3 regions of the Streptomyces sp. NPDC058525 genome follow, and region 3 is predicted to be linked to each of the others. Evidence: riboswitches for the same ligand, from Rfam matches in the RefSeq annotation. Region 3 holds a riboswitch; each other region holds the start of a gene.
What was found. Region 3 has a riboswitch for cobalamin ahead of ACFWP3_RS12750 (energy-coupling factor ABC transporter permease). Riboswitches for the same ligand answer to the same signal wherever they lie in the genome.
Positions count from the first base shown of each region.

Region 1: it holds a riboswitch for cobalamin, as region 3 does, so the genes downstream of both, ACFWP3_RS12415 (DUF4430 domain-containing protein) here and ACFWP3_RS12750 (energy-coupling factor ABC transporter permease) in region 3, are expected to answer to the same signal.
Region 2: it holds a riboswitch for cobalamin, as region 3 does, so the genes downstream of both, ACFWP3_RS12380 (hypothetical protein) here and ACFWP3_RS12750 (energy-coupling factor ABC transporter permease) in region 3, are expected to answer to the same signal.

Region 1 covers NZ_JBHXNP010000019.1:32,199-41,868, forward strand. The annotation lists gene ACFWP3_RS12405 (CoA-acylating methylmalonate-semialdehyde dehydrogenase) at 1-208, opposite strand, end outside; cobalamin riboswitch at 394-580, opposite strand; gene ACFWP3_RS12410 (hypothetical protein) at 740-1,096, shown strand; gene ACFWP3_RS12415 (DUF4430 domain-containing protein) at 1,093-1,581, opposite strand; cobalamin riboswitch at 1,728-1,866, opposite strand; gene ACFWP3_RS12420 (trypsin-like serine peptidase) at 2,064-3,068, shown strand; gene ACFWP3_RS12425 (PaaX family transcriptional regulator C-terminal domain-containing protein) at 3,076-3,954, opposite strand; gene ACFWP3_RS12430 (DUF418 domain-containing protein) at 4,065-5,288, shown strand; partial or broken gene ACFWP3_RS12435 (carotenoid oxygenase family protein) at 5,466-6,164, opposite strand; gene ACFWP3_RS12440 (hypothetical protein) at 6,274-6,441, opposite strand; gene ACFWP3_RS12445 (MBL fold metallo-hydrolase) at 6,789-8,405, shown strand; gene ACFWP3_RS12450 (amino acid adenylation domain-containing protein) at 8,526-9,670, shown strand, end outside.
Region 2 covers NZ_JBHXNP010000019.1:18,205-27,874, reverse strand. The annotation lists gene mmsB (3-hydroxyisobutyrate dehydrogenase) at 1-97, shown strand, start outside; gene ACFWP3_RS12385 (enoyl-CoA hydratase) at 94-867, shown strand; gene ACFWP3_RS12380 (hypothetical protein) at 961-2,370, opposite strand; cobalamin riboswitch at 2,479-2,617, opposite strand; cobalamin riboswitch at 2,683-2,822, shown strand; gene ACFWP3_RS12375 (prenyltransferase/squalene oxidase repeat-containing protein) at 2,930-5,719, shown strand; gene ACFWP3_RS12370 (hypothetical protein) at 5,716-6,633, shown strand; gene ACFWP3_RS12365 (energy-coupling factor transporter transmembrane component T) at 6,675-7,787, shown strand; gene ACFWP3_RS12360 (ABC transporter ATP-binding protein) at 7,784-9,439, shown strand; gene ACFWP3_RS12355 (ECF transporter S component) at 9,436-9,670, shown strand, end outside.
Region 3 covers NZ_JBHXNP010000020.1:20,304-29,973, forward strand. The annotation lists gene ACFWP3_RS12725 (EF-hand domain-containing protein) at 1-21, shown strand, start outside; gene ACFWP3_RS12730 (PadR family transcriptional regulator) at 65-625, opposite strand; gene ACFWP3_RS12735 (energy-coupling factor ABC transporter ATP-binding protein) at 681-1,502, opposite strand; gene cbiQ (cobalt ECF transporter T component CbiQ) at 1,499-2,248, opposite strand; gene ACFWP3_RS12745 (energy-coupling factor ABC transporter substrate-binding protein) at 2,252-2,617, opposite strand; gene ACFWP3_RS12750 (energy-coupling factor ABC transporter permease) at 2,617-3,312, opposite strand; cobalamin riboswitch at 3,341-3,568, opposite strand; gene ACFWP3_RS12755 (hypothetical protein) at 3,678-4,205, opposite strand; gene ACFWP3_RS12760 (hypothetical protein) at 4,377-5,003, shown strand; gene ACFWP3_RS12765 (L-serine ammonia-lyase) at 5,109-6,491, opposite strand; gene ACFWP3_RS12770 (APC family permease) at 6,632-8,293, opposite strand; gene glyA (serine hydroxymethyltransferase) at 8,462-9,670, opposite strand, start outside.

The DNA.
Region 1 (9,670 bases), on a different contig from region 3:
GGACGCGGGCGCGGCGCTGGGGGTTCCACGCGCCCCACTCGGCCTGGGCCCGCTCGGCGTCCGCGATGGCGGCCTCGGTGTCGGCGCGCCCGGCGAGCGGGACGCGGGCCTGGACGGCGCCGGTGTTGGGGTCGTAGACGTCGGCGAAGAGGCCGGACGCGCCGGTCGTGTGCTTTCCGCCGATGAAATGGGTGAGTTCACGGACCATGGGAGCCTGCTCTCGTCAGGTGGATCCGGGGATGGCACGGCAGACCGGCGCACGTGCCCGGTGGGGCACGCCGCTGCGGAAGGCCGTGGGAACTACGAGCGCGCGGAAAGGTGTGCGCGCTCCGCCGGATCACCAGGGTCGTGGGTACAAACCGGTGCCATGCGTGTCTGCTCCATCCTCGTGGACAACACGGAACGTTCCGCGGCCGGTATCCTGACTCCCGGATCCCCGCGTGCCGCCCGCCTTCCCGACAGCCCTCGTCAGTGGCGTGTGGATGGCAGCACACTCCCCGGTCACAGTGGCGGGACCGTGCCGGTTTCTCACCGGCTTCCCTGCACCGCGGACCTTGTGCCCACGAACATATAGTTGGACGTCCTAGTAAGTCCACCCCCCTCGCTCGACGCCCTTTGGACGGACCGGTTCCGTACATCCCGTTCCAGCCAGAATGAGGCGATACACCGGATCGGTGTGTTTGGATGACTTCTCAACTCGACTGCGAATGAGGGTGTTTGCGAAGGCGGGGAGGGAGCCGTGGCCGGTAAACCGGTTCCGCGCGCCGTGGAGGTCGACGGGTATCCGATGGTCGCCGTGACGGCACGCGAGTACGAGGGCCTGATCGCCGCGCGCCGCCAACTGGGCGCCCAGGTCGCCAGGCTGCGCACGACCAAGAGCGCTCTCGTCGACATCCTGGAGCTCGCCGAGGCGCTGGGCGCTGCCCTGGCCGACCGGATGCTCCCCGGGGAGGCGCCCGGCGCCGACGCGGCCGAGCCCGACGCGTCGGAGCTGCTGGGGGAGGCCCACCGGCGGATCGACCGGGCGCGGCGGATCACCGGAGTGGGCGGGGCGGACGCCCCGCGCACCGCGGCCCGGCCGGACGGCCGGCGCTAGAACGAGGTCCAGGTGAACGCCACCTGGTCGCCGGCCTTCAGCTTGAACTGGCAGCCGCCCACCGGAGTCGGGGTGCCGTTGACGGATATGCTCCAGTACGCCGAACCGCCGCCGCTGACCTCCTTGATGGTGTCGACCGAGAAGTCGTCGAAGGACGCGTACCAGGTGCCGTCCCAGCCGAAGTAGTTCAGGCGGGCGGCGTCGTCCAGCGCGGCGGTCGGGGTCGGCACGGGCGTCGGGTTCTGGCCGCCGTTGGTGCCGTCGCACTTGTGCGTGCCGCCGGTGGCCGTGGTGACGTCGTGCCCCTTGGACGTGATCTTGCCCTTGAACAGCAGCCCGTCCGGGCCCTGCACGGTCAGGCTCACCCTGACGGGCTTGTTCGTGTGGGGCGCCGGCGCGGCCTGGGCCGCCGCGGGCGCGGTGGCGAGGGCGAGCCCGAGAACGGCTGCGGTGACGAGGGCTCTGCGGGCGAGGGTCTGGCGCATCGAATGCCTTCCTGGCGTGGGTCACGGTCCCGCGCCGGTGGCCCGGCCGCACCGTCGGCGCCGTGACGCGTCCGGCCCGACCGGCGGGCAGGACCGCCGGGCGCGCCGGAGGCTCAGGGCTTCGTGCTGCAGACCATGACAGGGGGAAGCGGTACTCGCCGTGCGGTGGGCACTCCGGCTCGCGGCGCCACGCGCCGCACACGGTTGCAGGTCAGCGCCGGATTCCCACCGGCTTCCCCCAGTCACACAGCGATTCAGTTGTGACTCGGACGCGTGTCCGAGCAGACGCATCGTATGGCCCCGCGGACGCGGCTGCCAGCACCTTCTGCCGGGCCCCGACCGCGGCGGAGCGGAACGTCACGTTTCTGTTTCGGGCCGCACGGGGATGAACCCCGCCCGCGGGAGCCGCGTGGCTCGGGTGTCCGAGCTGTATGCCGATGCCGCGGCCGCCAGGGCCGGGCCGACCGCCGGGGGCCTCCGCCATGTTCCAGCACCGTGCCGCCAGGGCCGCTCTGACCGCCCTCGCCCTCACCCTCACCCTGGTCCTCGCCGCCACCGGCTGCGTCTCCCCGCGGCTGCCCGCGGACTTCGCCAACCCGGTCGTCCCGGGGCTCTGGACCCCCGACCGGATGGCGGGGGCGGCCCCCGCCGGCACCGCGGTGCCCGGCGATCTCGGTGCGGACGTGGACGTGACCGACCCCGAACCCGCCCCGGTCGCGGCGAAACCGGAGGCGACCTCCTACCACGACAACGCGGCCGTCGTCGGGAAGCTCTTCTTCGACACGGACGAAGGGCCGAGCGTGTGCTCCGCCACCGCCGTACGGGACCCCGCCCGCCCCGGCCGGTCCGGGCTGGTGTGGACGGCCGGGCACTGCGTACACGGCGGGGCGGGCGGCCGGTGGTTCCGCAACATCGTCTTCGTGCCCTCGTACAACAACGAGGGGCTGACCGGGGCGGCGCGGGCCCGGGCCGCCGAGCGGGCGGTGGCCCCCTTCGGAACCTGGTGGGCGGACCGGGCCGAAACCGCGCCCGAGTGGATCGCCCAGGGCGCCGCGAGCGGCGGTGGCGGCGCCCCGTTCGACTTCGCGGTCCTGCACGTCAGGCGCCCGGGTACCGGGGCCTCGCTGGAGGAGACCATCGGGGAGGCGGCGCCCGTCTGGTTCGGTGCGGCGTCGGCGACGACGATCCCGGCGATGGGGGCGTGGGGGTACCCGGCCGAGGCGCCCTTCGACGGGGAGCGGATGTTCTCCTGCACGGATCGCCCGGGCCGGCTGGCGGTCAGGCGCGGGCAGCCCGTCCTCTACCGCATCGGCTGCACCATGACCGGGGGGTCCTCGGGCGGCGGATGGTTCGCCCGCGACCCCTCCGGATCGGTTGCCCTGGTCAGCAACACCTCCATCGGCCCGGAGGGCAGCACCTGGCTGGCGGGCCCGAGGCTCGGAGAGCGGGCGCGGGAGGTCTACGCGGCGGCCGGCGACGCCTCCTGACCGGCGGTCAGCCCAGATCGTAGAGGCGGAACAGGCGCAGCCGGCCCGGGGCTTCGCCGTCGTCCGCCGTGGCCAGGGCGTCCCAGCAGCGTGCGGCCGCGGCGCGGGCGCGGGCGCCGGGCCAGGGCTGCGGGAGCAGCTCGGGGGGCAGCAGGGGGTCGGGTTCCATGGCGGTGGTGAAGGCCGCGGCCAGCTCGACGGCGTACGTCAGCCGCTCGGTCCCGGTGGGCGGTTCGGGGCCCGCCAGCCGGTCGAGGCGGGCCGCGGCGAGCGCGCCGAGCGCCTCGTGGCGCTCGGCGATCTGCCGGAGCGGCCAGAGCAGGGCGGCCAGCCGGGCCGGTTCGGTCTCCTCGCCGACCCGCAGGTCCCGGCTGGTCAGGCGGGTGAGCGAGGGCAGGACACCGAGGTGCCGGGCGTGTGCCTCGACGATGTCGCCGATCGCGTTGGCACTGACGTATAGCCCGCCCTGCAGGGGCGCCGCGCCGAGGTGGAGCAAAGCGTCGCGCAGGGCGTCGCGGGCCTGCCGCGCGGTCTCGGGGATGGCGAAGGCGAACAGGTGCCAGGTCCCGTCCCAGGGAGCGAGGCCCTGGTCCTGGCGGTAGGCGTGGCGGACGTACTCCGCGTCCGGGGCGATGGCGCCGGTGGGGTCCGCGGTGGCGTACAGCCGGGCCTTGCGGCCGCGGCCCTCCTGGGTGAACCGGCCCTCGGCGACGAGCCGTTTGACGCACAGCCTGACCTGCTGGTCCGTCATGCCGAGCGCCTCGGCGACGGCGTACAGCTCGCCGCCGTCGACGGTGCCGTCCTCGCGGACGAGGCCGAACACCAGGGTCCGTGTCCCGATCCCGGTCTGGGCGGGTGCGGGCTCCGCCCCGGCCGAACTGTCCATAATTGCTCCTCGCGCTCTGCGAATGAGCATAGTACGGTCGAATCAGAAACGAGCGTTCTTGGTTCGATAGTTTTCTGTTCCGCCGACGTCGACGCCGAAGGGGCGAACCGATGACCACCCGACCCACGCAAGCCGGCTTGCCGCCCGGGACGGCCGCACCACGGCGCCTCTCCCACGTCGACGCCCTGCGCGGCTTCGCCCTCTGGGGCATCCTCCTGGTCAACATCACCTTCCTGGCCTCGGCCTACCAGGGCTCCGGAGTGGAGGAACCGGCCTTCCGCTCCGCCCTCGACACCGCCGTCCGCCTGCTCACCGTGGTCTTCCTCGAGACCAAGTTCTACCTGCTCTTCTCCTTCCTCTTCGGCTACAGCTTCACCCTCCAGCTGGCCTCCGCCGACCGCGACGGCGCCGCCTTCCTGCCCCGCTTCCTGCGGCGCTGCGCGGGCCTGTTCGTCCTCGGCATCGGCCACGCGGTCCTGCTCTTCCCCGGCGACATCCTCACCACCTACGCCGTGCTCGGCCTCGTCCTGCTCGCCGTGCACCGGATCCGGCCGCGCACCGCCGTGGGCACCGCCGTCGTCCTGCTCGCCGTCATAGCCGCCGGCTACCTGCTGCTGGCCTGGGCGGTCACCGCCGCCGGGGGCGGCGGCCTCGACACCGAAGCCGTCACCGAGCAGGGCCGCCAGGCCACCGAAGCGCTGCGCGGCGACGCCGCGTCGGTGATCGGGGCACACCTGCGCCAGCTGCCCGACATGGTGTTCGTCCTGGCCTTCTTCCAGGCACCGGCCGCCTTCGCCGCCTTCCTGCTGGGCCTGGCGGCCGGCAAGCGCGGGGTGCTCACGGACCCCGCCCGCCACGAGCGGTTCCTGCGCCGCCTGCAGTGGGTCGGCTTCCCCGTCGGCCTGGCCGGCGCCCTGGTCTGGGCGCACGCGACCCACGCGCACCCCGGTACGGCGTACCAACTGGTGGCGGTTGCCGTGGACGTGCTGACCGCCCCGCTGCTCGCCGCCGCGTACGCGGCCACGGTGCTGCGGACACTGGCCGGACCCCGGGGCCGGCGTCTGGAGGCGGCGCTGGCCCCGGCGGGGCGGATGACGCTGACCAACTACCTCGCCCAGTCCCTGGTGCTGGCCCTCGTGTTCACCGGCTACGGCGCCGCCCTGGTGGGCCGCCTCGCCCCCGCGTACGTCACCCTGACCGCGCTGGCCCTCTTCGCCGCACAGCTGGCCTTCAGCCGCTGGTGGCTGGCCCACCACCCGTACGGGCCGGTGGAGTGGGCACTGCGCGCCGTGACCCTGGCCCGGAAGCCGCGCTGGAAGGGGCGGGCGGACTGACCGCGCGCCGTGCTCCGCGTCCGGACAAGAGCCCGGCGGCGGCCCGCGGTTCAGCCCGCGGCGTCCCCCAGGGCGCTGTCGGGGATCCAGGAGCCGTGCACTCCGGCCGGCACCCGGTGGCGTGGCGCGGGCGGCGGGCACGAAGACCGCCTCGCTCGGCAGCCGGGCGTCACCGGCCTGGTGGATGCGGCGGGCGCCGGTGGTGCGGTCGTACTTGACGATCCCGTACCCGCCGAACCCCTTCTCGTCGGGGAAGGAGACGGCGTACTGGTAGCGGTTCTCGGCGCCCAGGTAGTCCTCGTTGAGGGTCGGGAACTCCACCGGCAGGTCGTCGATGATCTGCTCGTCGACGCTGCCGGCGGCCAGATCGACGACCCAGCGGCGGGTGTACGAGCGGGCGGCGGGCTCGCTGCCGCGGCCGGGGGCCCCGACCCACCAGTTCCAGGAGAGCCGGAAGCCCTCGCGGTCGACGGTGGGGCCTTCCAGGACGATGCGGCCCTGACCGTCCTCGTACGCGTTGGCCACGTGCAGCAGGCTGCCGGGCTCGATGGAGAGCCAGCGGACCCCCAGGGCGCTGTCGCCGCCTCGCGGCATGACACCGATGCGGGCGGGCTGCCGCTCGCTCCACCCGTACGGGATGCCGGAGTGCTCGGCCGGGTCGAAGGTGACGTTGCCCTCGACGAAGACCACTTGGCGGCGGGTGATGGCGAAGTCGTGCTTGAGGGCGGCCGTCGCGCCCGGGATTTCGGCGCTGTGGGTGATCGCACCCTTGGCGTCGGCGACGTAGTAGGTGAGGAAGGGCGGGAAGGGGGAGGAGCCGAAGAAGTGGAGCTCGCCGGTGACCGGGTCTTCCGCTCCCGCAGGTGCGGGAAGCAGCGGTAGGGGTCGGCGGCGAAGTCCTCGGACAGGACGCTGACATCGGGACTGGCCACGGGCATGGGGGGAGACCTCTCGGCGTGCGCGGTGCGGACGGAGCCGGGTCCCGTCAGAACCCGCCCGGGGGCAGGACGAGCGAACCGCGGTCCAGCTTGCGTCCGTTGCGCACGCGGAGTGCGGGCTCCGGGCGGGCGGCGCCGGTCCCGGGCGTGGTCGCGCCGAGCAGGGCCGGCGCCGGCGGGCACCGCTCGCCGCGGCCTCCGGTGAATGCATTCACGAAAGCCGGTTATTGGCCAAGACCTGTCGAATTAAGCCAGAGAAGTGTCCGGATCCATGAAATCCATACCTCCTGGAGTTCTCCTAGAGCCGCTCTGGTGTTCGCATTCGGAGAGGTGCGTGAGGGGTGAAACCAGGCAACTCTCCTGCTAAATTGCCGGATTTATGAACTGACGTTCGTGATAGACATGAAGAAATACGCGAGGCAAAGGGACTGGGCTCCCACCCCGCCGCACCCACCTCTCCTCCGGGACACGGCCGGACACCCCGAGCCCTCCCGTCGGCGTGTGAACGCACGCGCACGCCGCGAACCCACCCACCGACATCATCGACAGTGAGGGAAACACCGTGCCCGCACACCAGAAGCTCTACCTCCGCCCGTCCGTGGTGGCTCAGCCCCTGCTGCACCGCTGGTACGCGTGGCCCTACCTCCTGGCCCCCCACACCGGCGCGCTCAACCTCCGGGACCGCCTGCTGCCGATCGTGGACAGCTACTTGAAGGCCCCCCACCTCCACGACGCGGTCACCTCGGACCCCCACCGCTACGGCGCCCCCTTCCTCGACCCCGACGGCGCCACCCACGACGAGGTCCAGGCGGCGCGCGAGGCCATGGTCAAGGAAGGCCAGGCCAAGCTCCAGCTCGCCGACGACATAGACGAACTCCGCGCCCTGCTGCGCGAGAAGGCGCTCGGCGGCCCGATGGAGCCGATCTACCCCCTGGTCCCGGACTCCCTGCGCGGCCGGGTCGAGCTGGTCTACGACACCGCCCACCGGCCCAACTTCCGCTTCTTCGAAGCGCTGATGTACGACTCGCCGGCGTACGAGCGCGAGGGCCAGTGCGTCTCCCTCACCGCCGCGCCCAGCCCCCAGCCCTTCGTGTACAGCAGCCCCGTCCTCCCGCGCCCCGACCGCCTGGACATCCAGCTGCCCTTCGACTCACCGCTGTGGAACGACCTGTTCGGAGCGCGCCTCGAGCCCGTCGACGTCCCGGAGCTCGCGCAGCGCCTCGGGGTCGCCGACGCCGACCTCCCGGCGTTCACCGCCCTGTTCCACGACGCGCCGCCCGCCGAGCACACCCCGCCCGCGCCGGGAGACGTCCGGGTCCGCTACCTCAACCACGCGTCCGTGCTGATCGAGACCGGCTCCACCTCCGTCCTCCTCGACCCGGTCATCGGCTACACCGGCGACGGCCACGAGCACTACACCCTCGAAGACCTCCCGCGGCACATCGACGCCGTCGTCATCAGCCACTTCCACTCCGACCACTTCTCGCTCGAGACCCTGCTCCAGCTCCGCACCCGCATCGGGACGATCCTCGTGCCCCGGGCCTCCGGCGGATCGCTGCCCGACCCCAGCCTCAAGGCGATGCTCCAGGCCCTCGGCTTCTCCAACGTCCAGGAGCTCGCCGAGCTCGAGACCCACCGCGTGGCCGACCAGGTCGAGGTCACCGCCCTCCCCTTCGTGGGCGAGCACGCCGACCTCGACATCCGCACCAAGATGGTGCCCCTCGTCCAGGCCGGCGGCCGCAGGTTCCTCTTCGCCACCGACATCACCCCGCTCGAGCCCGCCCTGTTCGGCAATATCCGCGGCCTCACCGAGACCCCCCTCGACGCGCTGTTCATCGGCCTCGAATGCGTCGGAGCCCCGCTGAACTGGCTGTACGGCCCGATGCTGGAAGGCAAGCTCTCCCGCGAGCACAACAACGGGCGCCGGCTGAAGGGCAGCAACGCCGCCCAGGCCGACCAGCTCGCCCGGCAGCTGGGCGCCCGACACGTCTACGCCTACGCCATGGGCCTCGAACCCTGGCTCAAGCACCTCACCGGCTCCGAGTACGACCCCGAGGCCGAACCGGTGCAGCAGGCCGGCGTCCTCACCGAACTGAGCGCCGAACGCGGCATCACCGCCGAGCTCCTGCGCGGCCAGGCCGAGCGCACCTGGCCCGTCGCCGACCCGGCGCGGCCGTAGCCCGAGCGGCGGTCCGCACGCGTCCGCTCACTCGAGTGTGAATAGAGGGCGCTTCTATCTGTGCGGGCTAGGCTCTGTGAATCGAGAAATCAACAATAATTCGGCAGGGGACGCTTGTTGATGAACCATCACGATCCGAAGACCCTGACTTTCCTTTTCGAGGAATGCGCCAGAAGATTTTCGGGTCATACTGCCCTGGAATTCGAAGGCGAATTCTTGAGCTACGGCGAGCTCAATCGCCGGGCAAACAGACTGGCACACCATCTGCGGGACACCGGCGGAGTCCGCCCCGACGACCGCGTGGCGATCCTCGTCCGGAACCCCCCGGACGTGATCATCGCCATGCTGGCCACCCTCAAGGCCGGCGGTGCCTACGTCCCGCTGGACCCCGACAACCCGCCCGCGGTGACCCAGCGGATCGTCGAGGACGTGGCACCCAGGGCGATGGTGATCGAGTCGTCGGCGGCCGCCGGCGCGATGTTCTTCGACGGCGAGCTCTTCGTCCTGGACGTCATGGGCGGCGCCCTCGACACGCCGGACTCCGATCCCGAGCCGGCGGCCACGTCCTCCGACCTCGCGTACGTGGTGTACACATCGGGATCGACCGGGCGCCCCAAGGGCGTGGCCGTCGAACACCGGGCGATCGTCAACACGCTGACGTGGCGCAATTCCTACTACGGGTTCGGTCCGGACGACGTGACGCTGGCCATCCCGCGGCCGTCCTTCGACAGTGCCGTGGCGGACACCTTCTGCGCCCTCACCTCCGGTGCGCGTCTGCTCCTGCCGCGCCGGGACCGCATCACCGACCGGCGGTACCTGACCGGTCTGATGGAGGACCGGGACGTCACCCATTTCCTGATCACCCCGATGCTGTACAAGCGCCTCCTCGAAGGCATGGAAGCCCGGCGGCTGAAGTCCCTGCGGTGCGTCACGATCGCCGGTGAGTGGTTCACCTCGGGTCTGACCCGGGAGCACTTCCTGCGCATCCCGGAGGTGGAGCTGTACAACGAGTACGGTCCCTCCGAGAACGCGGTCTGCTCCACGGTCCACCGCCTCTCGGCCTCCGACGAGCGCGTGCTCATCGGCAAGCCGATCGACCGCACCGAGGCCTTCGTCCTCGACGAGGACGGCGCGCCCGTGGCGGCCGACGGCATCGGAGAGCTCCACCTGGCCGGGGCGGGCCTGGCCCGCGGCTACCTGGGCGACCCGCGGCTGACCGCGGAGCGGTTCTTCACGCCGGACGCGCCGCCGGCCGCCGGGAAGCG
Region 2 (9,670 bases), on a different contig from region 3:
CGAGATGTACGCCGCGTTCGCGCAGGGAGAGGGCGCCGCCCTGGACTTCTCGGCGATCGTCCGCACCCTCCGACCGCAGAACGGAACGCCCGCATGAGCTACGAGACCATCCTGCTGGAGCGCAAGGGCCGGGTGGCCCTGCTCACCCTCAACCGGCCGCAGGCCCTCAACGCCCTCAACCTCCAGGTCATGACCGAGGTCGTGGCCGCCGCGGAGGAACTGGACCGGGACCCGGACGTCGGCTGCATCGTGCTGACCGGATCGGCGAAGGCCTTCGCCGCGGGCGCGGACATCAAGGAGATGCGGCCGCGGAGCTACATGGACATGTACCTCTCGGACTGGTTCACCGCCTGGGACCGGCTCGGGCAGGTCCGTACGCCCACGCTCGCGGCCGTCTCCGGCTACGCGCTCGGCGGCGGGTGCGAACTCGCGATGCTCTGCGACATCCTGCTCGCCTCCGACACCGCCGTGTTCGGGCAGCCGGAGATCAAGCTCGGTGTCATTCCCGGTATCGGCGGCTCCCAGCGGCTCACCCGGGCCGTCGGCAAGGCCAAGGCCATGGAGCTCTGCCTGACCGGGCGCACCATGGGGGCGGAGGAGGCCGAGCGTGCCGGGCTGGTCTCGCGGATCGTTCCGGCCGACGAGCTGCTCGCCGAGGCGCTCTCCGTGGCCGAGACCGTCGCCGGGATGTCGAAGCCGGTCGCGATGATGGCCAAGGAGGCCGTGAACCGGGCCTTCGAGACCACCCTCACCGAGGGCGTCCGCTTCGAACGGCGGCTGTTCCACGCGGTGTTCGCGACCGCCGATCAGAAGGAGGGCATGACCGCCTTCGTGGACAAGCGCCCGGCGCACTTCACGCACGGCTGAGGCCGCGGGCGGGTCCGGGGGCCGCGGGTCCGGTCGCCGGTGCGGACAGGTGCGGGGCCCTCCCCGGAGGGAAGGGCCCCGCACCCCGCCGGATCAGGCGCCCCAGCGCAGGGCGATGGTGTCGCCCACGTTGATCACCTTGTTGCGGGCGGCGCCGGCGAAGGCGGAGCCGTCGACGCTGACCTTCCAGGTGTTCGAGCCGCTGTTGGCCTTGCCGTTGACGGCGGTGATGGTGCCGGTTCCCGAGGAGGGGGTCACGCTCGTGACGCAGCCGGCCGGAGTGGCCCCGCCGGCCGCGGCGTTCAGGACGTCGCCGAGCGTGGTCGTCGTACCGGTCGGGGTGAAGGCGACGGAGCAGACCTTCAGGCCGCCGGCGCCGTCGTCGACGGTGAGGGCCAGCTTGGTGGCGGTGCCGGCGGTGAAGGAGCCCGCGGAGACCCACTGCGGGGCGCCCGGGGTGACCGGGACCGGCGGGGCCGTCGTGAACCCGCCGCCGACCACGGCGCGCAGGGCGTCGATGGAGGCGTAGGCGGTCGGGGTGGTGTCGGCCGGCTTGTACTTGAAGCCGCCCGCCGGGTTGAACTGGTTGGCGATCAGGAAGTCGATCGGGGTCTTGCCGGAGGGGGTCAGGAAGTCGCCGGTCTGCGGGTTGATGCCGCAGGCGTTGAGCCCGGCGACGCCCCAGCCGTTGGAGCTGGTGTTGACCCCGTAGAGGGAGTTGAACGCGCCGGTGGTGGCGAGCCTGCCCTTGAGGAAGTTCTTGCCCTGGACCACGTCGGGGTCGGTGTTGGGGACGCCCGAGACGCACAGGGCGGCCATCGCCGCTCCGGTCATGTCCACGTCGCCCTGGGCGGCCAGCGCGGTGGGGTTGCCCTCGGCCTTGCTGAAGGTCCAGCCGCCGTCGTTGTGCTGGTTGGCCCGGATCCGGGCGACCATCGAGTCGGTCAGCGCCTGCGGGATCCGCGTGCCGCCGGCCTGCGTCTTGGCGCCGCCGAGCGAGAGCGCCGCGAAGACGGTGCCGTTGAAGTTGCCGGACGGGCCGAAGTAGCCCGCCTCGGCGGTCTGCCAGTAGGAGTAGACGTTGGCTATGAGGTTCCTCGAGTCCGAGACGCGCGCCGGGTCGATGCCCGCCGCGTACGCGTTCAGCGTGCCGCGCTCGTAGTCGGTGACCACGGGGGTGGCGGACGGCCAGCCGGGCGTCGAGAGCAGGTTGCGGTAGACGGTCCGGGCGTTCTTCGTCGTGTCACCGCCCGGGGCCACGTCGACGACGGCCGTACCGGCCGCGGCGAAGGCGCTGAACGCCCACTCGTTGGACAGTCCGGCACCGGCGTACGAACCGTCCGCCGCCTGGAGGGACTTGAGGTAGGCGACGCCGTTCGTCTTGGAGGTGGCGATCTGCGCGGGCGTCGAGGTCGCGAACGCGGGCAGCGCGGTGAGGGCGAAGGCGCCGAGCGCCGCGGGCACGGCGAGCGCGAGGCGGCGGGAGGTACGGGGACGGGACATGGCCTGCTCCTGGAATCGGCGGACGCCGGCCGGGCCTTGGCTCCACCGGCCCTGTTCGGACGCGGGCGGGCATGGCTGAGGCCGCCGTCCGCAGCGCGTGGTACGGCTTCTCTGTGTGCGTTGCCGTATGGGCATTCGGGCTCGGGAACGGCCCCCGCCGTCCCACACCGCTGCGCGTCAGCCCCGGATTCTCACCAGGTTCCCCCATGTGGCAGCCCTGGACGCTACCCGAGTGATCAAGGGTCCGCCAGCAGCCGGATCGAGGGGCGCTGGAGACCCCCGGGCAGTGAGACGGACACCACCTTGACGGTCCGCACGGATCCGTGTTGCACTCCGGCTGATAAGCACTCAGCACCAGGGGAAGCCGGTCGAATTCCGGCGCTGACCCGCAACCGTAGGCCCGGCACCGTCCCGGGCGAGCCGGATCACCTGGAGCGGATCACAGTACGAAGAGCGCCGTCGCGGACTACGGCGTGGTCGTCACCGCCTCCTCACGGCGCAGTCGTGCGGGGGCGCGTCGCCACGCTGCGAACCCGCCCGGCAGAGACGAGGGGCCGCGGTGGGGACCGAACAGCAGGATGAACGGCATACGCACACCAGACGGCGGCTGCTGTCCCTGGCGACCGCGGCCTTCCTGACGCTCGGTGCGGGAGTGGCGTTCCTCACGGTGCCGACCGCCGCCAACGCCGACCCCATCGAGCAGTGCACGGCCACCACCGGCGCGGTCGTCGCCGTCGACTTCGGCCCGTTCGGCGGCAAGGTCGAGCGGGGCTGCGACACCACGCCCACCACGGGCTACGAGCTGCTGCGGACGGCCGGGTTCGGCCTGGACGGCACCGAGCACGACGGTGACGCCTTCGTGTGCCGCATCGGCTTCGGCGCCTTCAACTCCGGGGTGAAGTACCCCACTCCGGACAAGGAGGACTGCGTCCTCACCCCGCAGGCCACCGCCTACTGGTCGTACTGGCACGCCTCGCCGGGCGAGAAGAAGTGGACCTACAGCTCGTTCGGCGCCCAGGCCCGCAACCCGAAGCCCGGCGACGTGGACGCCTGGGTCTTCGGCGGGACCGATGTCGGCGGCACCTCCGGCAAGCCCACCTTCTCCCCCGACGACGTGCGGGCCGGCGGCGCGGGCCCCTCGCCCGACCCCACCGGCCCGAAGCCGCCGGAGGTACCGCCGGGCGCGGTCGACCTCCCCGCCGCCACCCGCTGGCTGACCGGCAGGCTGATCGACGGCGAGCGCGTCCTCAAGGCTGACTCCACCGACCCGGACTACCTCGCGACCACCGAGGTGGTCTACGCCCTGGCCGCGACCGACCCCAAGAGCCCCGCCGCCCAGAAGGCCGCCGCCTTCCTCGCCACCCCCGCGCACACGGAGGCGTACGCCTACCCGGCCGGCAAGGACCAGGCCCCCGACGCCACCGCCGCGGCCCGCCTCGCGCTCGTCGCCGAGGCCACCGGCAAGGACCCCCGCGCCTTCGGCGGACGCGACCTGCTCGGCGACCTCGTGAAGTACGTCTGCACCAGCGGAGCCGACGCCCCCGAGCCGGTCCCCGGCTGCCTCACCAAGGGCGACTTCCGCACCCCGTACCAGGCCGAGGGCCAGGCCCTGGCCGTGATCGCCCTGCTGAACGGCGGGGTGACACCGCCCGCGGACGCCGTGAACCGGCTGACCGCCTTCCAGTGCGAGGACGGCGGCTTCAGCGGCATGCTGCTGCGCGCCGGGGAATGGTGCGACAGCGACGCGGCCTCCACCGGGCTGATGTCCCTGGCCCTCAAGCGGGCCGGCGGCCACGACGCGGCCGTGGCCAAGGGCCGCGCGTACCTGAAGACGGCCCAGTTCCCGACCGGGTCCCTGCCGGCCGCCTCGTACACCACGGTCGGCAGCGCCTTCGCCACCGGCGTGGGCGCCCAGGCCATGCGCGCGCTCGGTGACCCGCTGTTCGCCGACGCCGCCGTCTCCTGGCTGTCCAGGGAGCAGCTGATGCCCGACGGCCCCTTCCCGTTCGAGGAGCCGGAGACCAACCCGGTGCTGATGGCCACCACCGCGGCCACCATCGCCGGCGCCAAGACGGACCTCGTGGCGCTCACCACGAAGAAGCCCGTCCCGCCGAAGCCGTCCCCGGACCCGACGCAGCCGTCCCCGGACCCCACACAGCCCGTGCCCGGTGAGGGGCCCGACCTGAAGAAGGGCTCGGCCTACCTCACCGACCGGACCCGCCTGGTCCTGGGCCGGTACTACGAGAACAGCCCCGGCAGCGGCTTCGCCGACTACGGCCTGACCATCGACGGCGCCTACGCGCTCGCCGCCACCGGCGAGGACAACACCGCCCTGCGCAACATCGTCGACTTCCTCGACAAGGGCGGCAAGGACGGCAAGGGCCGCGGCGTCCACGACTGGACCCGGATCGGTACGAAGTACGCGGGCGGCGGCTCCATCGGCAAGACGGCCGTCCTCGCGGAGGCCGTGGGCCGCGACCCCCGGAACTTCGGCGGCCAGAACCTGATCGCCGAACTCGCCAAGGCCGTCTGCCCGGCCAAGTCCCCGAAGCCGGACCGCTCCTGCGCCGACAAGGGCGCCTACACCAACGCCACGTCCGTCTTCTCCCAGTCCCTCGGCGTCATCGCCCAGGTCCGCGCGGGCGAGACGGCCGCCGCGGGAGAGCCGATCGCCTACCTGAAGAGCCTCCAGGAGCCCTCGGGTGCCTGGCCCAGCCTGATCGGCGAGCCCAGCCAGGCCGAGGTGGACTCCACCGCCATGGCCGCGATGGCCCTGGACCTGCTGCCGGACGCCGCCTCGCAGGCCGCGGTGGACAAGGCGCTCGCCTGGCTGGCGAGCCGGCAGAAGGAGGACGGCGGCTTCCCCGGCGCCTCCGGCAACTCGGTCAACTCGGCCGCGCTGGCCGTACAGGGCATGTCCCTGGACCGCGCGAAGTACACGGAGCGCATCGCCAAGGCCCGCGCGTTCCTCGCAGCGCAGCAGAACACCGACGGCGGGTTCAACGTCGCCAAGGGCGGCCAGCCCGGCTCCGACGTCCGCGCCTCCACGCAGGCCGTGGGCGGGGCCACCGGGATCTCCTTCGGCACCCTCCGGCGCAGCCTGGACGGCACCACCCCGCAGCCCGTCCCCAGCAGTTCGGTCCAGCCCTCCGGCTCGCCCTCCGCGCCCGTCATCGTGACCCCGGGCGAGGACACCGGCGGGACCGGCTCCGGTTCGGGCGGCGGCCTCGCCGCCACCGGCGTCCAGGCCGGCGGCCTCGCCGCCGCGGCCCTGGCCCTGGTCCTCGGCGGCTGGGGCGCCACCCGGGCCGCGCGCAGGCGCCGTACCGCCGCAGGAGGCGAACGATGACCGGCCGCCTCCTGCGCGCCCTGACCCGCTCGGCCGCCGCGCTCGGGCTGACGGTGGCGGCGCTCGCCGCCACCGCGGCCCCGGCCGGGGCGGCCCCGCAGCCGATGGGCCAGTGCACCACCTCGTCCGGAGTCGTCCTCGCCGTGGACTTCAGCCACTGGGGCGGTCCGGTGTACCGCTCCTGCGGGACCACGCCCACCACCGGCTACGAACTCCTCAACCAGGGCGGCTGGGCCACCACCGGCACCGGCCACGACGGCCCCGCCTTCATCTGCCGCATCGGCTACAGCGGCCACCAGGGCGGCAGGCAGTACCCGACCCCGCAGCAGGACGACTGCGTCCTGACCCCGCCGGCCTCCGCCTACTGGTCGTACTGGCACGCGGGCCCGGGCCAGAACACGTGGGAGTACAGCCAGCTCGGGGCGATGCTCTACAAGCCGAAGCCCGGCAGCGTCGACCTGTGGATCTTCGGGGGCACCAACATCGAGGGCACCGAGGGCAAGCCCACCGTCACCCCCGACCAGCTGCGCGCCAAGAACGCCCAGCCGACCGGCGGAGGCCAGCCGGCGCCCAAGGACACCCGTACGGCGGCTCCCCTGCCCCCGAACGTCAACACCGGTCCCAAGCCGGAGAACCCGCCCCCGGCCGAGGCGCCTCCCGCGACGACACCGCCGCCCAGCCCGTCGGCGAGCCCCTCCGCGAGCGCGTCCCCGACACCCTCGGCGTCGGCGTCCGCCACCGCTCCGGCGGTGGCGGCGCCCGCTTCCGGTCCCGAGGTGGTGGAGGCGGCGCCCGCCGCCGACGCCGCCCATGACGCGGGCTCGTATCTGCCCGCCGTGGCCACCGGGGCGCTGGTGCTGCTGATCGGCGCCGCCGCCGTGTTCGCGGCCCGACGCCGCCGTCGTACGGAGTAGCCGCGTGCCGCGCACCACCACGGCGGCCCCGGCCGCGCCGCCTGCCCCGGATCCTGCACCCCGTCGCCTGGTGGATCTGGGCACTCGCCCTGGCCACCGCCGTCAGCCGCACCAACAACCCGCTGCTGCTCTTCCTCGTCCTCGCCGTCCTCGGCTACGTCATCACCATGCGGCGCACCGAGGCCCCCTGGGCGCGGGGGTTCAAGTACTACCTGTACCTGGCGCTCACCGTCGTCGCGATCCGGGTGGTGTTCCGGGCCGTCTTCGCCACCGGCATCACGCCCCGCGACCACTTCCTCTTCTCGCTCCCCCACATCCCGACCCCCGACTGGTACGCGGGCATCCAGCTCGGCGGCCCGGTCTCGCTGGAGGCCCTGCTGTCCGCGGCCACCGACGGGCTGCGGCTGGCGTGCATGCTGTGCTGCATCGGCGCGGCCAACACCCTCGCCAACCCCAAGCGGGCCCTGCGCGTCCTGCCCGGCGCCCTGTACGAACTCGGCGTCGCCGTCACCGTGTCCATCAGCGTCGCCCCCCAACTGGTCCAGAGCGTCCAGCGGGTGCACCGGGCCCGCCGGCTGCGGGCCGGACGCACCAAGGGCCTGCGGGCGCTGCGCGGCATCGTCGTCCCGGTGCTGGAAGACGCCCTGGAACGCTCGCTGCGGCTGGCCGCCGCCATGGACTCGCGCGGCTACGGGCGTGCCGGCACCGCCACCCGCCGCTCGCGCCGGCTGACCGGGGCGCTGATGCTGCTCGGCATGTGCGGGCTGTGCGCGGGCGCCTACGGGCTCCTCGACGCCACCGCGCCGCGGCTGCTGGGGCTGCCCGCGATGGGCGCGGGCGCGCTGCTCTGCTTCGCCGGGCTGCGCCTGGGCGGCCGCCGGATCACCCGCACCACCTACCGGCCCGATCCGTGGCGCTTCGCCGAATGGGCCGTCGCCGGCTGCGGCGTCCTGTCCGCCGCGCTGCTCTTCTCGAACGCCGGATTCAACGCCGCCGAGCTCAACCCGTCCATCTATCCGCTCAGCTGGCCGACCCTGCCCCTCGTCCCGGCCGCCGCGATCCTGCTCGCCGGAGCCGCCGGCTTCCTGGCCCCGCCCCCGAGCCCGCCCGCCCGGCCGGCCGTCCCCGCACAGCGCACCGAGGAATCCAAGTGATCACCTTCGACCAGGTCACCGTCCAGTACGAGGACACGGCCGAACCGGTCCTGCGGGACGTGGACCTGACCGTCGAGGAGGGCGAGCTCTGCCTCGTCGTCGGCCACACCGGCGTCGGCAAGTCCACGCTCCTCGGCGCCGTCAACGGCCTCGTCCCGCATTTCACCGGGGGCACGCTCCACGGCCGGGTCCTGGTCGACGGCCGCGACACCGCGGACCATCCGCCCCGCGAACTCGCCGACATCGTGGGCGTGGTGGGGCAGGACCCGCTCGACGGGTTCGTCACCGACACCGTCGAGGAGGAACTCGCCTACGCCATGGAGCAGCTGGCCATCGCCCCGGCCACCATGCGCAAGCGCGTCGAGGAGACCCTCGACCTCCTCGGGCTCGCCGACCTGCGCCACCGCGCCCTCCACGAGCTCTCCGGCGGCCAGCAGCAGCGCGTCGCGATCGGCTCCGTGCTGACCGCGCACCCGCGGATCCTCGTCCTGGACGAGCCCACCTCGGCCCTCGACCCCACGGCCGCCGAGGAGGTCCTCGCGGCGGTCACCCGCCTCGTCCACGACCTCGGCGTCACCGTGCTGCTCGCCGAACACCGCCTGGAGCGCGTGGTCCAGTACGCCGACCGCGTCATCCACCTGCCCGGCAACGGCCGTGTCGTGTCGGGGCCGCCCGCCGAGATCTTCCGTACCTCGTCCATCGCCCCGCCGATCGTGGAACTCGGCCGCAGCGCGGGCTGGACCCCGCTGGCCCTGTCGATCCGCGACGCCCGGCGCGCGGCGGCGCCGCTGCGCACCCGGCTGGCCGACACGGCTCCCCCGCCGGTCCGGCCCGCGGGCGCCGCGGACCGGCCGGAGCTGCTCGCGGCGCGCGGCGTCACCGTCGCCTACCACGGTGTACCGGCCGTCCGCGAGGTCGACCTCACCCTGCACGGCGGCGAGGTCACCGCACTGATGGGCCGCAACGGCTCCGGGAAGTCCTCGCTGCTGTGGGCCCTCCAGGGCTCCGGGCCCCGCAAGGCCGGATCGGTGGCCGTCGGGGCTCCGGACGGTCTGAAGCCGCGGGATCCGCAGAAGCTCTCCGCCGCGGAGGCCCGGCAGCTGGTCGGCCTGGTCCCCCAGACCCCCACCGACCTCCTCTACCTCGAATCGGTCAAGCAGGAACTCGACCAGGCCGACGTGGAGTCGGGGGTCGCCCCGGACGGGATACGGGCCCGCGCCATCCTGGACCGGCTGGCGCCCGGCATCCCCGGGACCACCCACCCCCGCGACCTGTCCGAGGGCCAGAAGCTCGCCCTGGTCCTCGCGATCCAGCTGGCCGCGGCGCCCCGGGTGCTGCTGCTGGACGAGCCCACGCGCGGGCTGGACTACCGCGCCAAGAGCGAGCTGATCCGCATCGTCGACGACCTGGCCGCGGAGGGGCGGGCGATCGTGATCTCCACCCACGACGTGGAGTTCGTCGCCCGGGCCGCCGACCGGGTCGTGGTCATGGCCGAGGGGGACGTCGTCGCCGACGGCCCCACCACCGAGGTCATCGTCGCCTCCCCCGTCTTCGCCCCCCAGACCGCGAAGATCCTGGCCCCGCTGCCCTTCCTCACCGTGGACCAGCTGGCCCTCGTACTGCCCGCCGACGGAACGGACCCGCAGGCGTGAGCACGTACACCGCGGCCATCCGCATCCGCGCCCGCGCCGGGATCGTCATCGCGATGGCGGCCTTCCTCGGAGTCGTCGCGTTCTTCTGGCCGTTCCTCGTCGCGCCGGGGAAGTTCGGCTCGAACTACGCCCCGCCGCTGATCTTCGGCGTCCTGCTCGTGATCGTGCTCTGCGTGGTGATCTCCGAGATCGCCGAGGGCGGGATCAACTCCAAGGCCCTGGCCATGCTGG
Region 3 (9,670 bases):
TGGGCCGCCCTCAACAAGTAGGCCCCTCCCCGCCCCCGTTCCGCCTGCCGGGACGGGGGCGCGGTCATGTCCCGGGGCCGGACCCGCCGGCCGTCATGTCCTCGACCTCGCCGAGGGCCTCCTCCAGCCAGTGCAGCCAGAACGTCTCCAGGGCGATCCCGCCGTGCAGCACCAGACGGCGCAGCCGGTCCTCCACGGCGTCGCGCTCCGGCGGGAAGTCCTTCTCCTCGATCGCCCCGTACTGCGCCAGCTGCCGCCGGTGCAGCTCCAGATGGCGCCGCAGCTCGGGCCCGAGCCCCTGCGGCCCGACCACGCCCGCCGCCCGGATGCGCAGCAGCAGCGGGTCGCGCATCGGCTTCGGGTCCTGGCTCTCGCCGACCCACCGCGCCAGTTCCGCGCTGCCCGCCGCCAGGACCTCGTACTCCTTCTTCTGCCCGCGCACCGGCACCTCGCTCGGCAGCTCCCGGATCAGCCCGGACTCCTCCAGCCGGCCGAGCTCGCGGTAGATCTGCTGGTGCGTCGCCGACCAGAAGTACCCGATCGACTTGTCGAACCGCCGGGTGAGCTCCAGCCCGGACGAGGGCTTCTCGAGCAGGGCGGTCAGGATGGCGTGGGGGAGCGACATGACGCCATCCTAGGGAGGCCCCGGCCCGCGCGGACCCGGGTCGGCGCCGAGGCCGCTACCGCCAGTCGGACAGCGCCTCCGGGGTGCGCGGCCCGGGGAGGCCGGCCGCCAGCAGGCCGTGGGCGCGCAGCAGGGCCGTCACCGCCGGGGACCAGGCCTGGCGCAGGCCCGCCTCCGCCAGCAGCGCCGGATCGGACAGCAGCTCCTGGGCCGGCCCCACACGGATCCCCGACGGGGTCAGGACCGCCGCGTCGTCGGCCCACCGCACGGCCAGGTCCACGTCGTGGGTGGCCATCACCACGGTGGTCCCCGAGGCGCGCAGCCCCGCCAGGACCTCCAGCAGCCGCTCCTGGCCGTCCGGGTCCAGTCCGGCCGTCGGCTCGTCCAGGATCAGCACCCGCGGAGCCATCGCCACCGCCCCCGCGATGGCCGCGCGCTTGCGCTGGCCGTACGACAGCAGGTGGGTCGGGCGGTCCCGCAGCGCCGTGATGTCCAGTGCGGCGAGGGCGGCATCGACCCGCTCGCGGACCTGCGCGACCGGCAGGCCCAGGTTCATCGGGCCGAAGGAGACGTCCTGTTCCACCGAGGCCGCGAACAGCTGGTCGTCCGGGTCCTGCACGACCAGCTGCACCGCCGTCCGCAGCCGGGTCAGACCCGCCCGGTTGTGGGCCACCACCGCGCCGTCGAGGTGCAGTGCGCCCGGGCCCGGCTTCAGGCCGCCGCTCAGCAGCCGCATCAGCGTGGTCTTGCCGCTGCCGTTGCGGCCGAGCAGGACCAGCGCCCGGCCCTCGGCGATCGCGAAGTCCACCCCGGAGAGCACGGCGGGCCCGTCCTCGTACGAGTAGCCCGCGCCCACCAGTTCCACCAACGGCCTCACAGGTACAGCTCCTTCAGCGTGAGAGTTGCGGCGACCAGCCCGGCCAGCAGTGCGCCGGACCAGGCCAGGAACCGCCAGGACAGCGGGGACTCGGGGACCAGCACCCGCAGCGCGCCGTCGTAGCCCCGCCCGGCGAGGCCCGCCTGGAGCCGCGCCGCGCGGTCGAAGGCCCGTACGAACGCGGTCGCGGCGAGCCCGGCCACGGAACGCCACGCCGCCGCCCGGCCGGTGGTGCCCAGGCGGGCCGCCTGGGCCTGGCGGATCCGGGTGAGCGAGTCGAGCAGCAGGAACCCGATCCGGTACATGACCAGGGCCACGTCCACCACGGGCGCCGGCACCCCCGCCCGCACCAGCCGCGGCAGCACGTCCGAGACCGGGGTGGTGAAGGCGAACAGCAGTACGCCGAGCGAGGCCGCCGAGGTGCGCAGCAGCAGCTCGGCGGCCTGCCGGGGCCCGTCCGGGGCCAGCGAGACGAACCCGGCCGGCCCGCCCACCGCGACCAGCAGCGGCAGCGCCCCGGTGAAGCAGAAGCCGAGCGGGATCCGGAAGGCCCGCCACAGCTGCCGCCGGGCCACCCCGGCGGGGCCGAGCAGCACGCACAGGGTGGCCGCCCCGACCAGCGGCCCGCCGGGCCAGGGCGGCAGGCAGACCGCGGTGACCGTCAGCCCGATCCCCAGCAGCGCCTTCTCCAGCGGATGGCGATGGCGCCAGCGGCTCGCGTGCGCGGCCGCGTCGATCGGCAGCACCGCCTACGACTCCGCGGCGGGCGTCTCGGCGGGCGTTCCGGCGGGCACCGTGGCGGGCGTCGCGGCCGCGGCGGCAGCGCCCTGGCGGCGGCCCTTGCGGACCCCGAAGTAGTACGCGAGCACGCCCGCGCCCAGCGCCGCCTGGAGGGCGAACAGCGCTGACTCCACCTCCCCGGAGGGGGGTTCGTACAGCGGCGAGAACCACGGCTCGTAGTCGGGCCGGAGCTCGGTGATGGCCGCCTCCGCCTGTGCGTCGGCGCCCGCGAACGGCTCCTCCTTGCCGTCCCCCAGCCCCAGCGCGAGCGGGAGCACGGCCAGCGCCGCCACCAGGAGCAGCAGCAGGGTGTTGATCTTCGCGTTCCTGGTCATCAGACCGCCGCCTCCCGCTGCTTCTCGGATCCGGTGAGCTTGGCGACGCCGAGCCGGACCAGGTCCGACTTGCTGGACTGCATCAGCAGGCGCATCACGAGCACGGTCAGCAGCCCCTCGCTCACCGCGAGCGGGATCTGGGTGAGCGCGAAGATCTCCCCGAACTTCACCAGCGCGCCGGTGAATCCGCTCGCCGCGTCGGGGAAGGCCAGCGCCAGCTGGACCGAGGTCACGCAGTAGGTGACCAGGTCGGCGAAGAACGCGCCGAAGAACACCGCGACCATCAGCGGCAGGTCGAACGAGCGGAGCAGCCGGTAGACGGCGTAGCCCGCCCAGGGCCCGGCTATCGCCATCGAGAACACGTTGGCGCCCAGCGTGGTGAGCCCGCCGTGCGCGAGCAGCAGAGCCTGGAAGAGCAGGGTGATCGTGCCCAGCACCGCCATGATCGGCGGCCTGAACAGGATCGCCCCGAGCCCGGTACCGGTGGGGTGCGAGCAACTTCCCGTCACCGAAGGGATCTTCAGGGCGGAAAGGACGAAAGTGAATGCTCCGGACGCACCGAGCAGGAGCGTGCTCTCGGGATTGGCCTTCACCTCGCGGGTGAGGGCCCGGACGCCGTGGACGACGAACGGAGCGGACGCGGCGCCCCAGGCGACCGCGTGCAACGGGGGTAGGAACCCCTCGGCTATATGCATGAGTGGGGAGACCTCTCCAGCACCTCGTGGATGGACAACGCGCCCCGGCCGGTCTCCTGGCTCACGGGTGCTGATGCCCGGGCTCCGCCTTCCCGGGGCCGTGCGGTGTCCCGCGCGGTGTCCCAGTGGCTTCCCGCTGGGGGTCCCCCCGACGGAGGCAGGGGGAGAGAGTGGAGCCGGACTTCCCCGATCACAGTGGCGAGGGCCGCACCGGTTTCCCACCGGTTTCCCGAACACCAAGGCCCGCTGACCTTAGTCGGCCGCGCGCGCCGACAACAACCCGGCCCCGTGCGGGCGCGGCAGGGCGGCGGCCGGCCCGTACGGCCGCCCGGGCTGCCGTACGGGCCGGTGGGGCCGGCGCCGGGTCAGTGCGCGATGTCCACGACCAGCCGCTCCGGTGCGTGCAGGGCGAAGACGCGGTAGTAGGGCAGGGTGTCGAAAGCGGCCCCGAAGGTCACGTACCCCTCGTAGTCGCCGGTCAGGGCCAGGCCCTTGAGCTTGCCGAGCTGGATCTTCTGGAGCTTGGGACCGCGGTAGACGCTCTGACCCGCGTCGTTGTGCGCGGCGGCGGGGTTGAGGCGGATCTCCAGGAAGTGCTTCCCGGCCAGCGGCACGGGCTTGCCGGACCCGTCGTAGGTCAGCCGCGCGACGGGAGTGACGGTTGCCCCGGGGACGTACCCCTGCAGGTCGATGACGATCCGGTCGTATGTGGCGTGCCCGGCCCAGCGGGCGTTGACGACGAGCGGGGTCTGGCTCTGGGGCTGGGTGGCGGAGGTGGCTGCGGCGTTGGTGGCGGAGGTGGCGGCCGAGGCAGGAGCGGCGAAGGAGAGGCAGGCGACGAGCAGAGCGCCGGATGCCAGGGCCGTGAGCTGCCGGAAACGTGGGTGGATCATGACGTCCCCTCGATTCTCGAGAGACGGGGACTGCTGGCACGGCGTAAGACGCCGGGTGGGATCCCGTAGTTCCGGTTCCGTTCCGATTTTCTCCCGGTGAGCAACTCCCTTTGATGGCAGGCTGGTTGGGTGAGCCGACCCGCCCGGCCCCGCCCGACAGGAGAGAACCGGATGCGCCGTTTCCGCTTTCCCCGCCACGCGGTGCTCGCCGTGGCCCTCGTCCTGGCAGCCGCCGCCTGCGGCGACGCGGACCCCGAGGTCGAGCAGGAGGGCAAGGGCGGCTACCGGTGGAAGGCCACGGACGAGATCTGCAACGTGCTCCCGTACGGCGAGCTCGCCGATCCGCTCGGTGCCCGCGAGGAGGCCGCGGACCGGAGCGAACGGGCCGGCCGGGGCGCGCCGGGCGTCGCGTGCGTCCAGCCGCTCGTCGAGTCCGGCCCGGCGAAGTACGCGAACGTGAAGGTCGAGCTGGACCTCGCCTACACGGAGAGCGTCGACTTCGCCAAGGACGTCTTCGCCAGGGGCAAGGAGAACACGCGCAAGGACCAGCCGGACGGCGGCCTCACCGATGCCCAGGGCATCGGCAGGGAGGCCTACCGGTTCGGATTCAACAAGCCGGACGAGCGGCGCCAGGTGCGCGAGCTGCGGCTGCGGGACAGCAATCTGATGATCGACATCACCGTCACGGCCGAGGCGCGCTCGGCGCCCACCCCCGAGAGCCTCAGGGCCTTCGACGCGTCCGTGGACGACTTCGCCAAGGCCTGCCTCAAGGCCCTGCGCGCGAAGACGAAGTCCTAGCCCGAGGACGAGGGGGCGCGAAGGCGCGAGGGGGCCCGGCGCGCAGCTTCGCGCGCCGGGCCCCCTCGCGTCAGCCTCGGCCGTCTGGGCTCCCGCCCTCGCGGGTCAGCACTCGATGACGTTGACCGCGAGACCGCCGCGGGCGGTCTCCTTGTACTTCACCTTCATATCCGCGCCGGTCTCCTTCATGGTCTTGATGACCTTGTCGAGGGAGACCTTGTGGCTGCCGTCGCCGCGCATCGCCATCTTCGCCGCGGTGACCGCCTTGACCGCCGCCATGCCGTTGCGCTCGATGCACGGGATCTGGACCAGGCCGCCGACCGGGTCGCAGGTCAGGCCCAGGTTGTGCTCCATGCCGATCTCGGCCGCGTTCTCGACCTGCTCCGGGGTGCCGCCCAGGACCTCGGCGAGGGCGCCGGCCGCCATCGAGCAGGCCGAGCCGACCTCGCCCTGGCAGCCGACCTCGGCGCCGGAGATCGAGGCGTTCTCCTTGAACAGCATGCCGATCGCCCCCGCCGCGAGGAGGAAGCGGACCACGCCGTCCTCGTCCGCACCCGGCACGAAGTTCGTGTAGTAGTGCAGGACCGCAGGCAGCACGCCCGCCGCGCCGTTGGTCGGGGCCGTCACGACCCGGCCGCCCGCCGCGTTCTCCTCGTTGACCGCCATCGCGTAGATCGTCGTCCACTCGCTGCGGTGCATCATCGGGTCGCCCTCGGTGCGCAGCTGGCGCGCCGTGGACGCGGCCCGGCGCTTGACGCGCAGGCCGCCGGGGAGGATGCCCTCGCGGGACATGCCGCGCGCGACGCAGGACTGCATGACGCGCCAGATCTCCAGCAGGCCCTCGCGGATCTCCTCCTCGGTGCGCCAGGCCTTCTCGTTCTCCAGCATCAGGGAGGAGATCGACAGGCCCGTCTCGTTGGCCAGGCGCAGCATCTCGTCGCCGGAGCGGAAGGGGTACTTCAGCACCGTGTCGTCGAGCTTGATCCGGTCCTCGCCGACCGCGTCCTCGTCCACGACGAAACCGCCGCCGACCGAGTAGTAGGTCTTCTCCAGCAGCGGGGCGCCGGACTCGTCGTACGCGAAGAGCGTCATGCCGTTCGCGTGGTACGGCAGCGAGCGGCGGCGGTGCAGGATCAGCTGGTTCGGCTCGTCGAAGGCGATCTCGTGGCCATCGCCTATTTCCGCGCCGAGCAGGCGCAGCCGGCCGCTCTTGCGGATGCGCTCCACCTCGTCGTCCGCCGTCTCCACGTTCACGGTGCGGGGGGAGTGGCCCTCCAGGCCCAGCAGCACCGCCTTGGGCGTGCCGTGGCCGTGGCCGGTCGCGCCGAGGGAGCCGAACAGCTCGGCGCGCACGGACGCCGTCTGGGCGAGCACGCCGTCCTTCTTCAGGCGCGTCACGAACATGCGCGCGGCGCGCATCGGGCCGACGGTGTGGGAGGAGGACGGGCCGATGCCGATGGAGAAGAGGTCGAAGACGGAGATGGCCACTGGCGGACTCCCTTGTCTGCTCGTGGGGTGGGAGGGGGCAGGAGAGGCGGATTGATCGGATTTTGTCCGGCAGACGAGCTTATCGCGGTGAAATGAACGGTTCGGCTGCCGGACGAGGTGGTGTGGATTACGTGGACGGGTCAGGCGGGTGTCAGCTCACGCTCCGGAGCCGTACGGTCGTCCGGCGCGGTCGCGGCCGCCTCGGCGTCCAGGACCGGGTCGGGGCCCGGCAGGCCCGCGTGGTGGGCCTCGACGCCCGACCGTACGGCCCAGAAGTACGTACCGAGGGCCATGGCCGCCACCAGGGCGATGTCCACGCCGCCCGGGATGGTGCCGCGGCCGCCGAAGTCGGTGGAGCCGAGCCAGGAGAGCAGGGACAGGGCGCCGAGGAAGAAGACGATCCACCAGGCGGGCGCGAACTGCCGCAGGAGGTTCTTCTCACCCTTGCGGGAGAGCACCAGCGCCGCGATCGGGGCGGCCAGCAGGGTCAGGGCGGTGACGATGCCGGTGTTCGGCCACTTCGACCAGTACAGGGCGCAGGCGGCGAAGACGAAGGTCAGCGGGCACAGGATCGAGGCCGCGGGGAGGCGGAAGGGGCGGGGGAGGTCAGGCTTGGTGCGGCGGAAGACGCCGACCGCGATCGGGCCGATGAGATAGGAGATGACCATGGCGGCCGAGATGATCGGGGCGAGGGTCTTCCAGCTGTGGCCGACGGTGACCAGCAGCAGGACGGAGAAGCCGAGGTTCATCCACATCGCCGGCCGGGCGGTGCCGTAGACGGGGTGGGTCTGGGCCAGCTTCTTCGGGAAGAAGCCGGTCTCGGAGAGGTTCTGGACCATGTAGGCGGCCGAGGCCACGTTGGCGATGTTGGAGCCCGCGGGGGAGATGAAGGCGCCGAACTGGAGCATCACCACGACCCAGTGGATCATCAGCAGCTTGGCGAGCTCGGCGAACGGCGAGTTGAAGTTCACGCCCGACCAGCCGCCGGCCTGCGCCAGGTGCTCCGGCGGTACGGAGCCCAGGAAGGCCGTCTGGAGGGCGAGGTAGATCACCAGGCCCAGGGAGAGCGCGCCGACCAGGGCGATCGGGATGGCCCGGCCGGGGTTCTTGGCGGCGCCCCCGAGGTTCACGACGGCCTGGAAGCCGTTGAAGGCGAAGACCACGCCGGAGGTGGTGACGGCGGTCAGGACGGCCGTCCAGCCGTTGGGGGCGAATCCGCCGTGGGCGGTGAAGTTGTCGGTGTGGAAGCCGGAGGCGATCAGCGCGACGACCGCCAGCACGGGGATGGCGAACTTCACGAGGGTGAGAAGGGAGTTGATCTTCGCGAGGAGCTGGACCGACCAGTAGCAGGACAGCCACAGCAGGATGGTGAGCAGCAGGGCCACGCCCATGCCGAAGGCGGTCAGCTGGTGGGACTGGGCGTCCACCAGGTCCTTGGCCCAGCCGAAGCTCCAAGAGGACATGTACTGGGTCGCCGCGATCGATTCGATCGGGATCAGCGAGGCGACCGCGATCCACACCGCCCAGCCGGTGATGAAGCCGAGGACCGGGCCGTGCGAGATGGAGCCGTAGCGGGCCATGCCGCCGGGGATCGGGTAGGCCGCGCCGACCTCGGCGTAGGACATGGCGATCATGCCGATGAAGACCGCGCCGATCACCCAGGCGACGAGCGCCGCCGGACCCGCGACCTGGGCGGCCGTACCGGCTCCGAAGAGCCAGCCCGATCCGAAGATCGAGCCTATGCCGATCATGACCAGCGCGAAGAGACTGAGTCCCTTCTTGTTGGCTGCGCTCATGTCCATGGGTGCGTGTCCGTCCTGCCAGGGGATGCGGTGATTCCTTTATTCGGAGCCTATTTGCCGCTTCTTGAACGATTCAGTGGCAATGGGCCGCATCCGCCTGGGGCTTTGGTCATGAAAAGGGCCCGGCCCTGTGCAGAAACAAGGCCGGGCCCCTTCCGAGCCCGTGAGCTAGAGCGACGGGTAGAGCGGGAACTTCGCGGCGAGCGCGGAGACGCGGGCCTTGAGGGACTCGCTGTCGTACGCGGGCTTCAGCGCGGCCGCGATGATCTCCGCGACCTCCGTGAAGTCCTCGGCGCCGAAGCCGCGGGTGGCGAGCGCCGGCGTACCGATGCGCAGACCCGAGGTGACCATCGGCGGGCGCGGGTCGTTCGGGATCGCGTTCCGGTTGACCGTGATGCCGATCTCGTGGAGCCGGTCCTCGGCCTGCTGGCCGTCGAGCTCGGAGTTGCGCAGGTCGACCAGGACCAGGTGCACGTCCGTACCGCCGGAGAGGACGGAGACGCCGACCTCGGTGACGTCCGGCTGCACCAGGCGCTCGGCGATGATCTTCGCGCCCTCCAGGGTGCGCACCTGGCGCTCCTTGAAGTCCTCCGAGGCCGCGACCTTGAAGGAGACCGCCTTGGCGGCGATCACGTGCTCCAGCGGGCCGCCCTGCTGACCGGGGAAGACCGCGGAGTTGATCTTCTTGGCCAGCTCCTGCGTCGACAGGATGACACCGCCGCGCGGACCGCCGAGGGTCTTGTGCGTGGTGGTGGTGACGACGTGGGCGTGCGGCACCGGGTTCGGGTGCAGGCCCGCGGCGACCAGGCCGGCGAAGTGCGCCATGTCGACCATCAGGTACGCGCCGACCTCGTCCGCGATGCGGCGGAAGGCGGCGAAGTCCAGCTGGCGCGGGTAGGCGGACCAGCCCGCGACGATCAGCTGCGGCTTGGACTCCTTGGCGAGGCGCTCGACCTCGGCCATGTCGACCTGGCCCGACTCGTCGACGTGGTACGGGACCACGTTGTAGAGCTTGCCGGAGAAGTTGATCTTCATGCCGTGGGTCAGGTGACCGCCGTGGGCCAGGTTCAGGCCCATGATCGTGTCGCCCGGCTTGAGCAGCGCGAACATCGCGGCGGCGTTGGCCTGCGCACCGGAGTGCGGCTGGACGTTCGCGGCCTCGGCGCCGAACAGCGCCTTGATGCGGTCGATCGCGATCTGCTCGACCACGTCGACGTGCTCGCAGCCGCCGTAGTAGCGGCGGCCGGGGTAGCCCTCGGCGTACTTGTTGGTCAGGACCGAGCCCTGGGCCTCCATGACGGCGACCGGAGCGAAGTTCTCCGACGCGATCATTTCCAGGGTCGACTGCTGGCGCACGAGCTCGGCGTCGACGGCGGC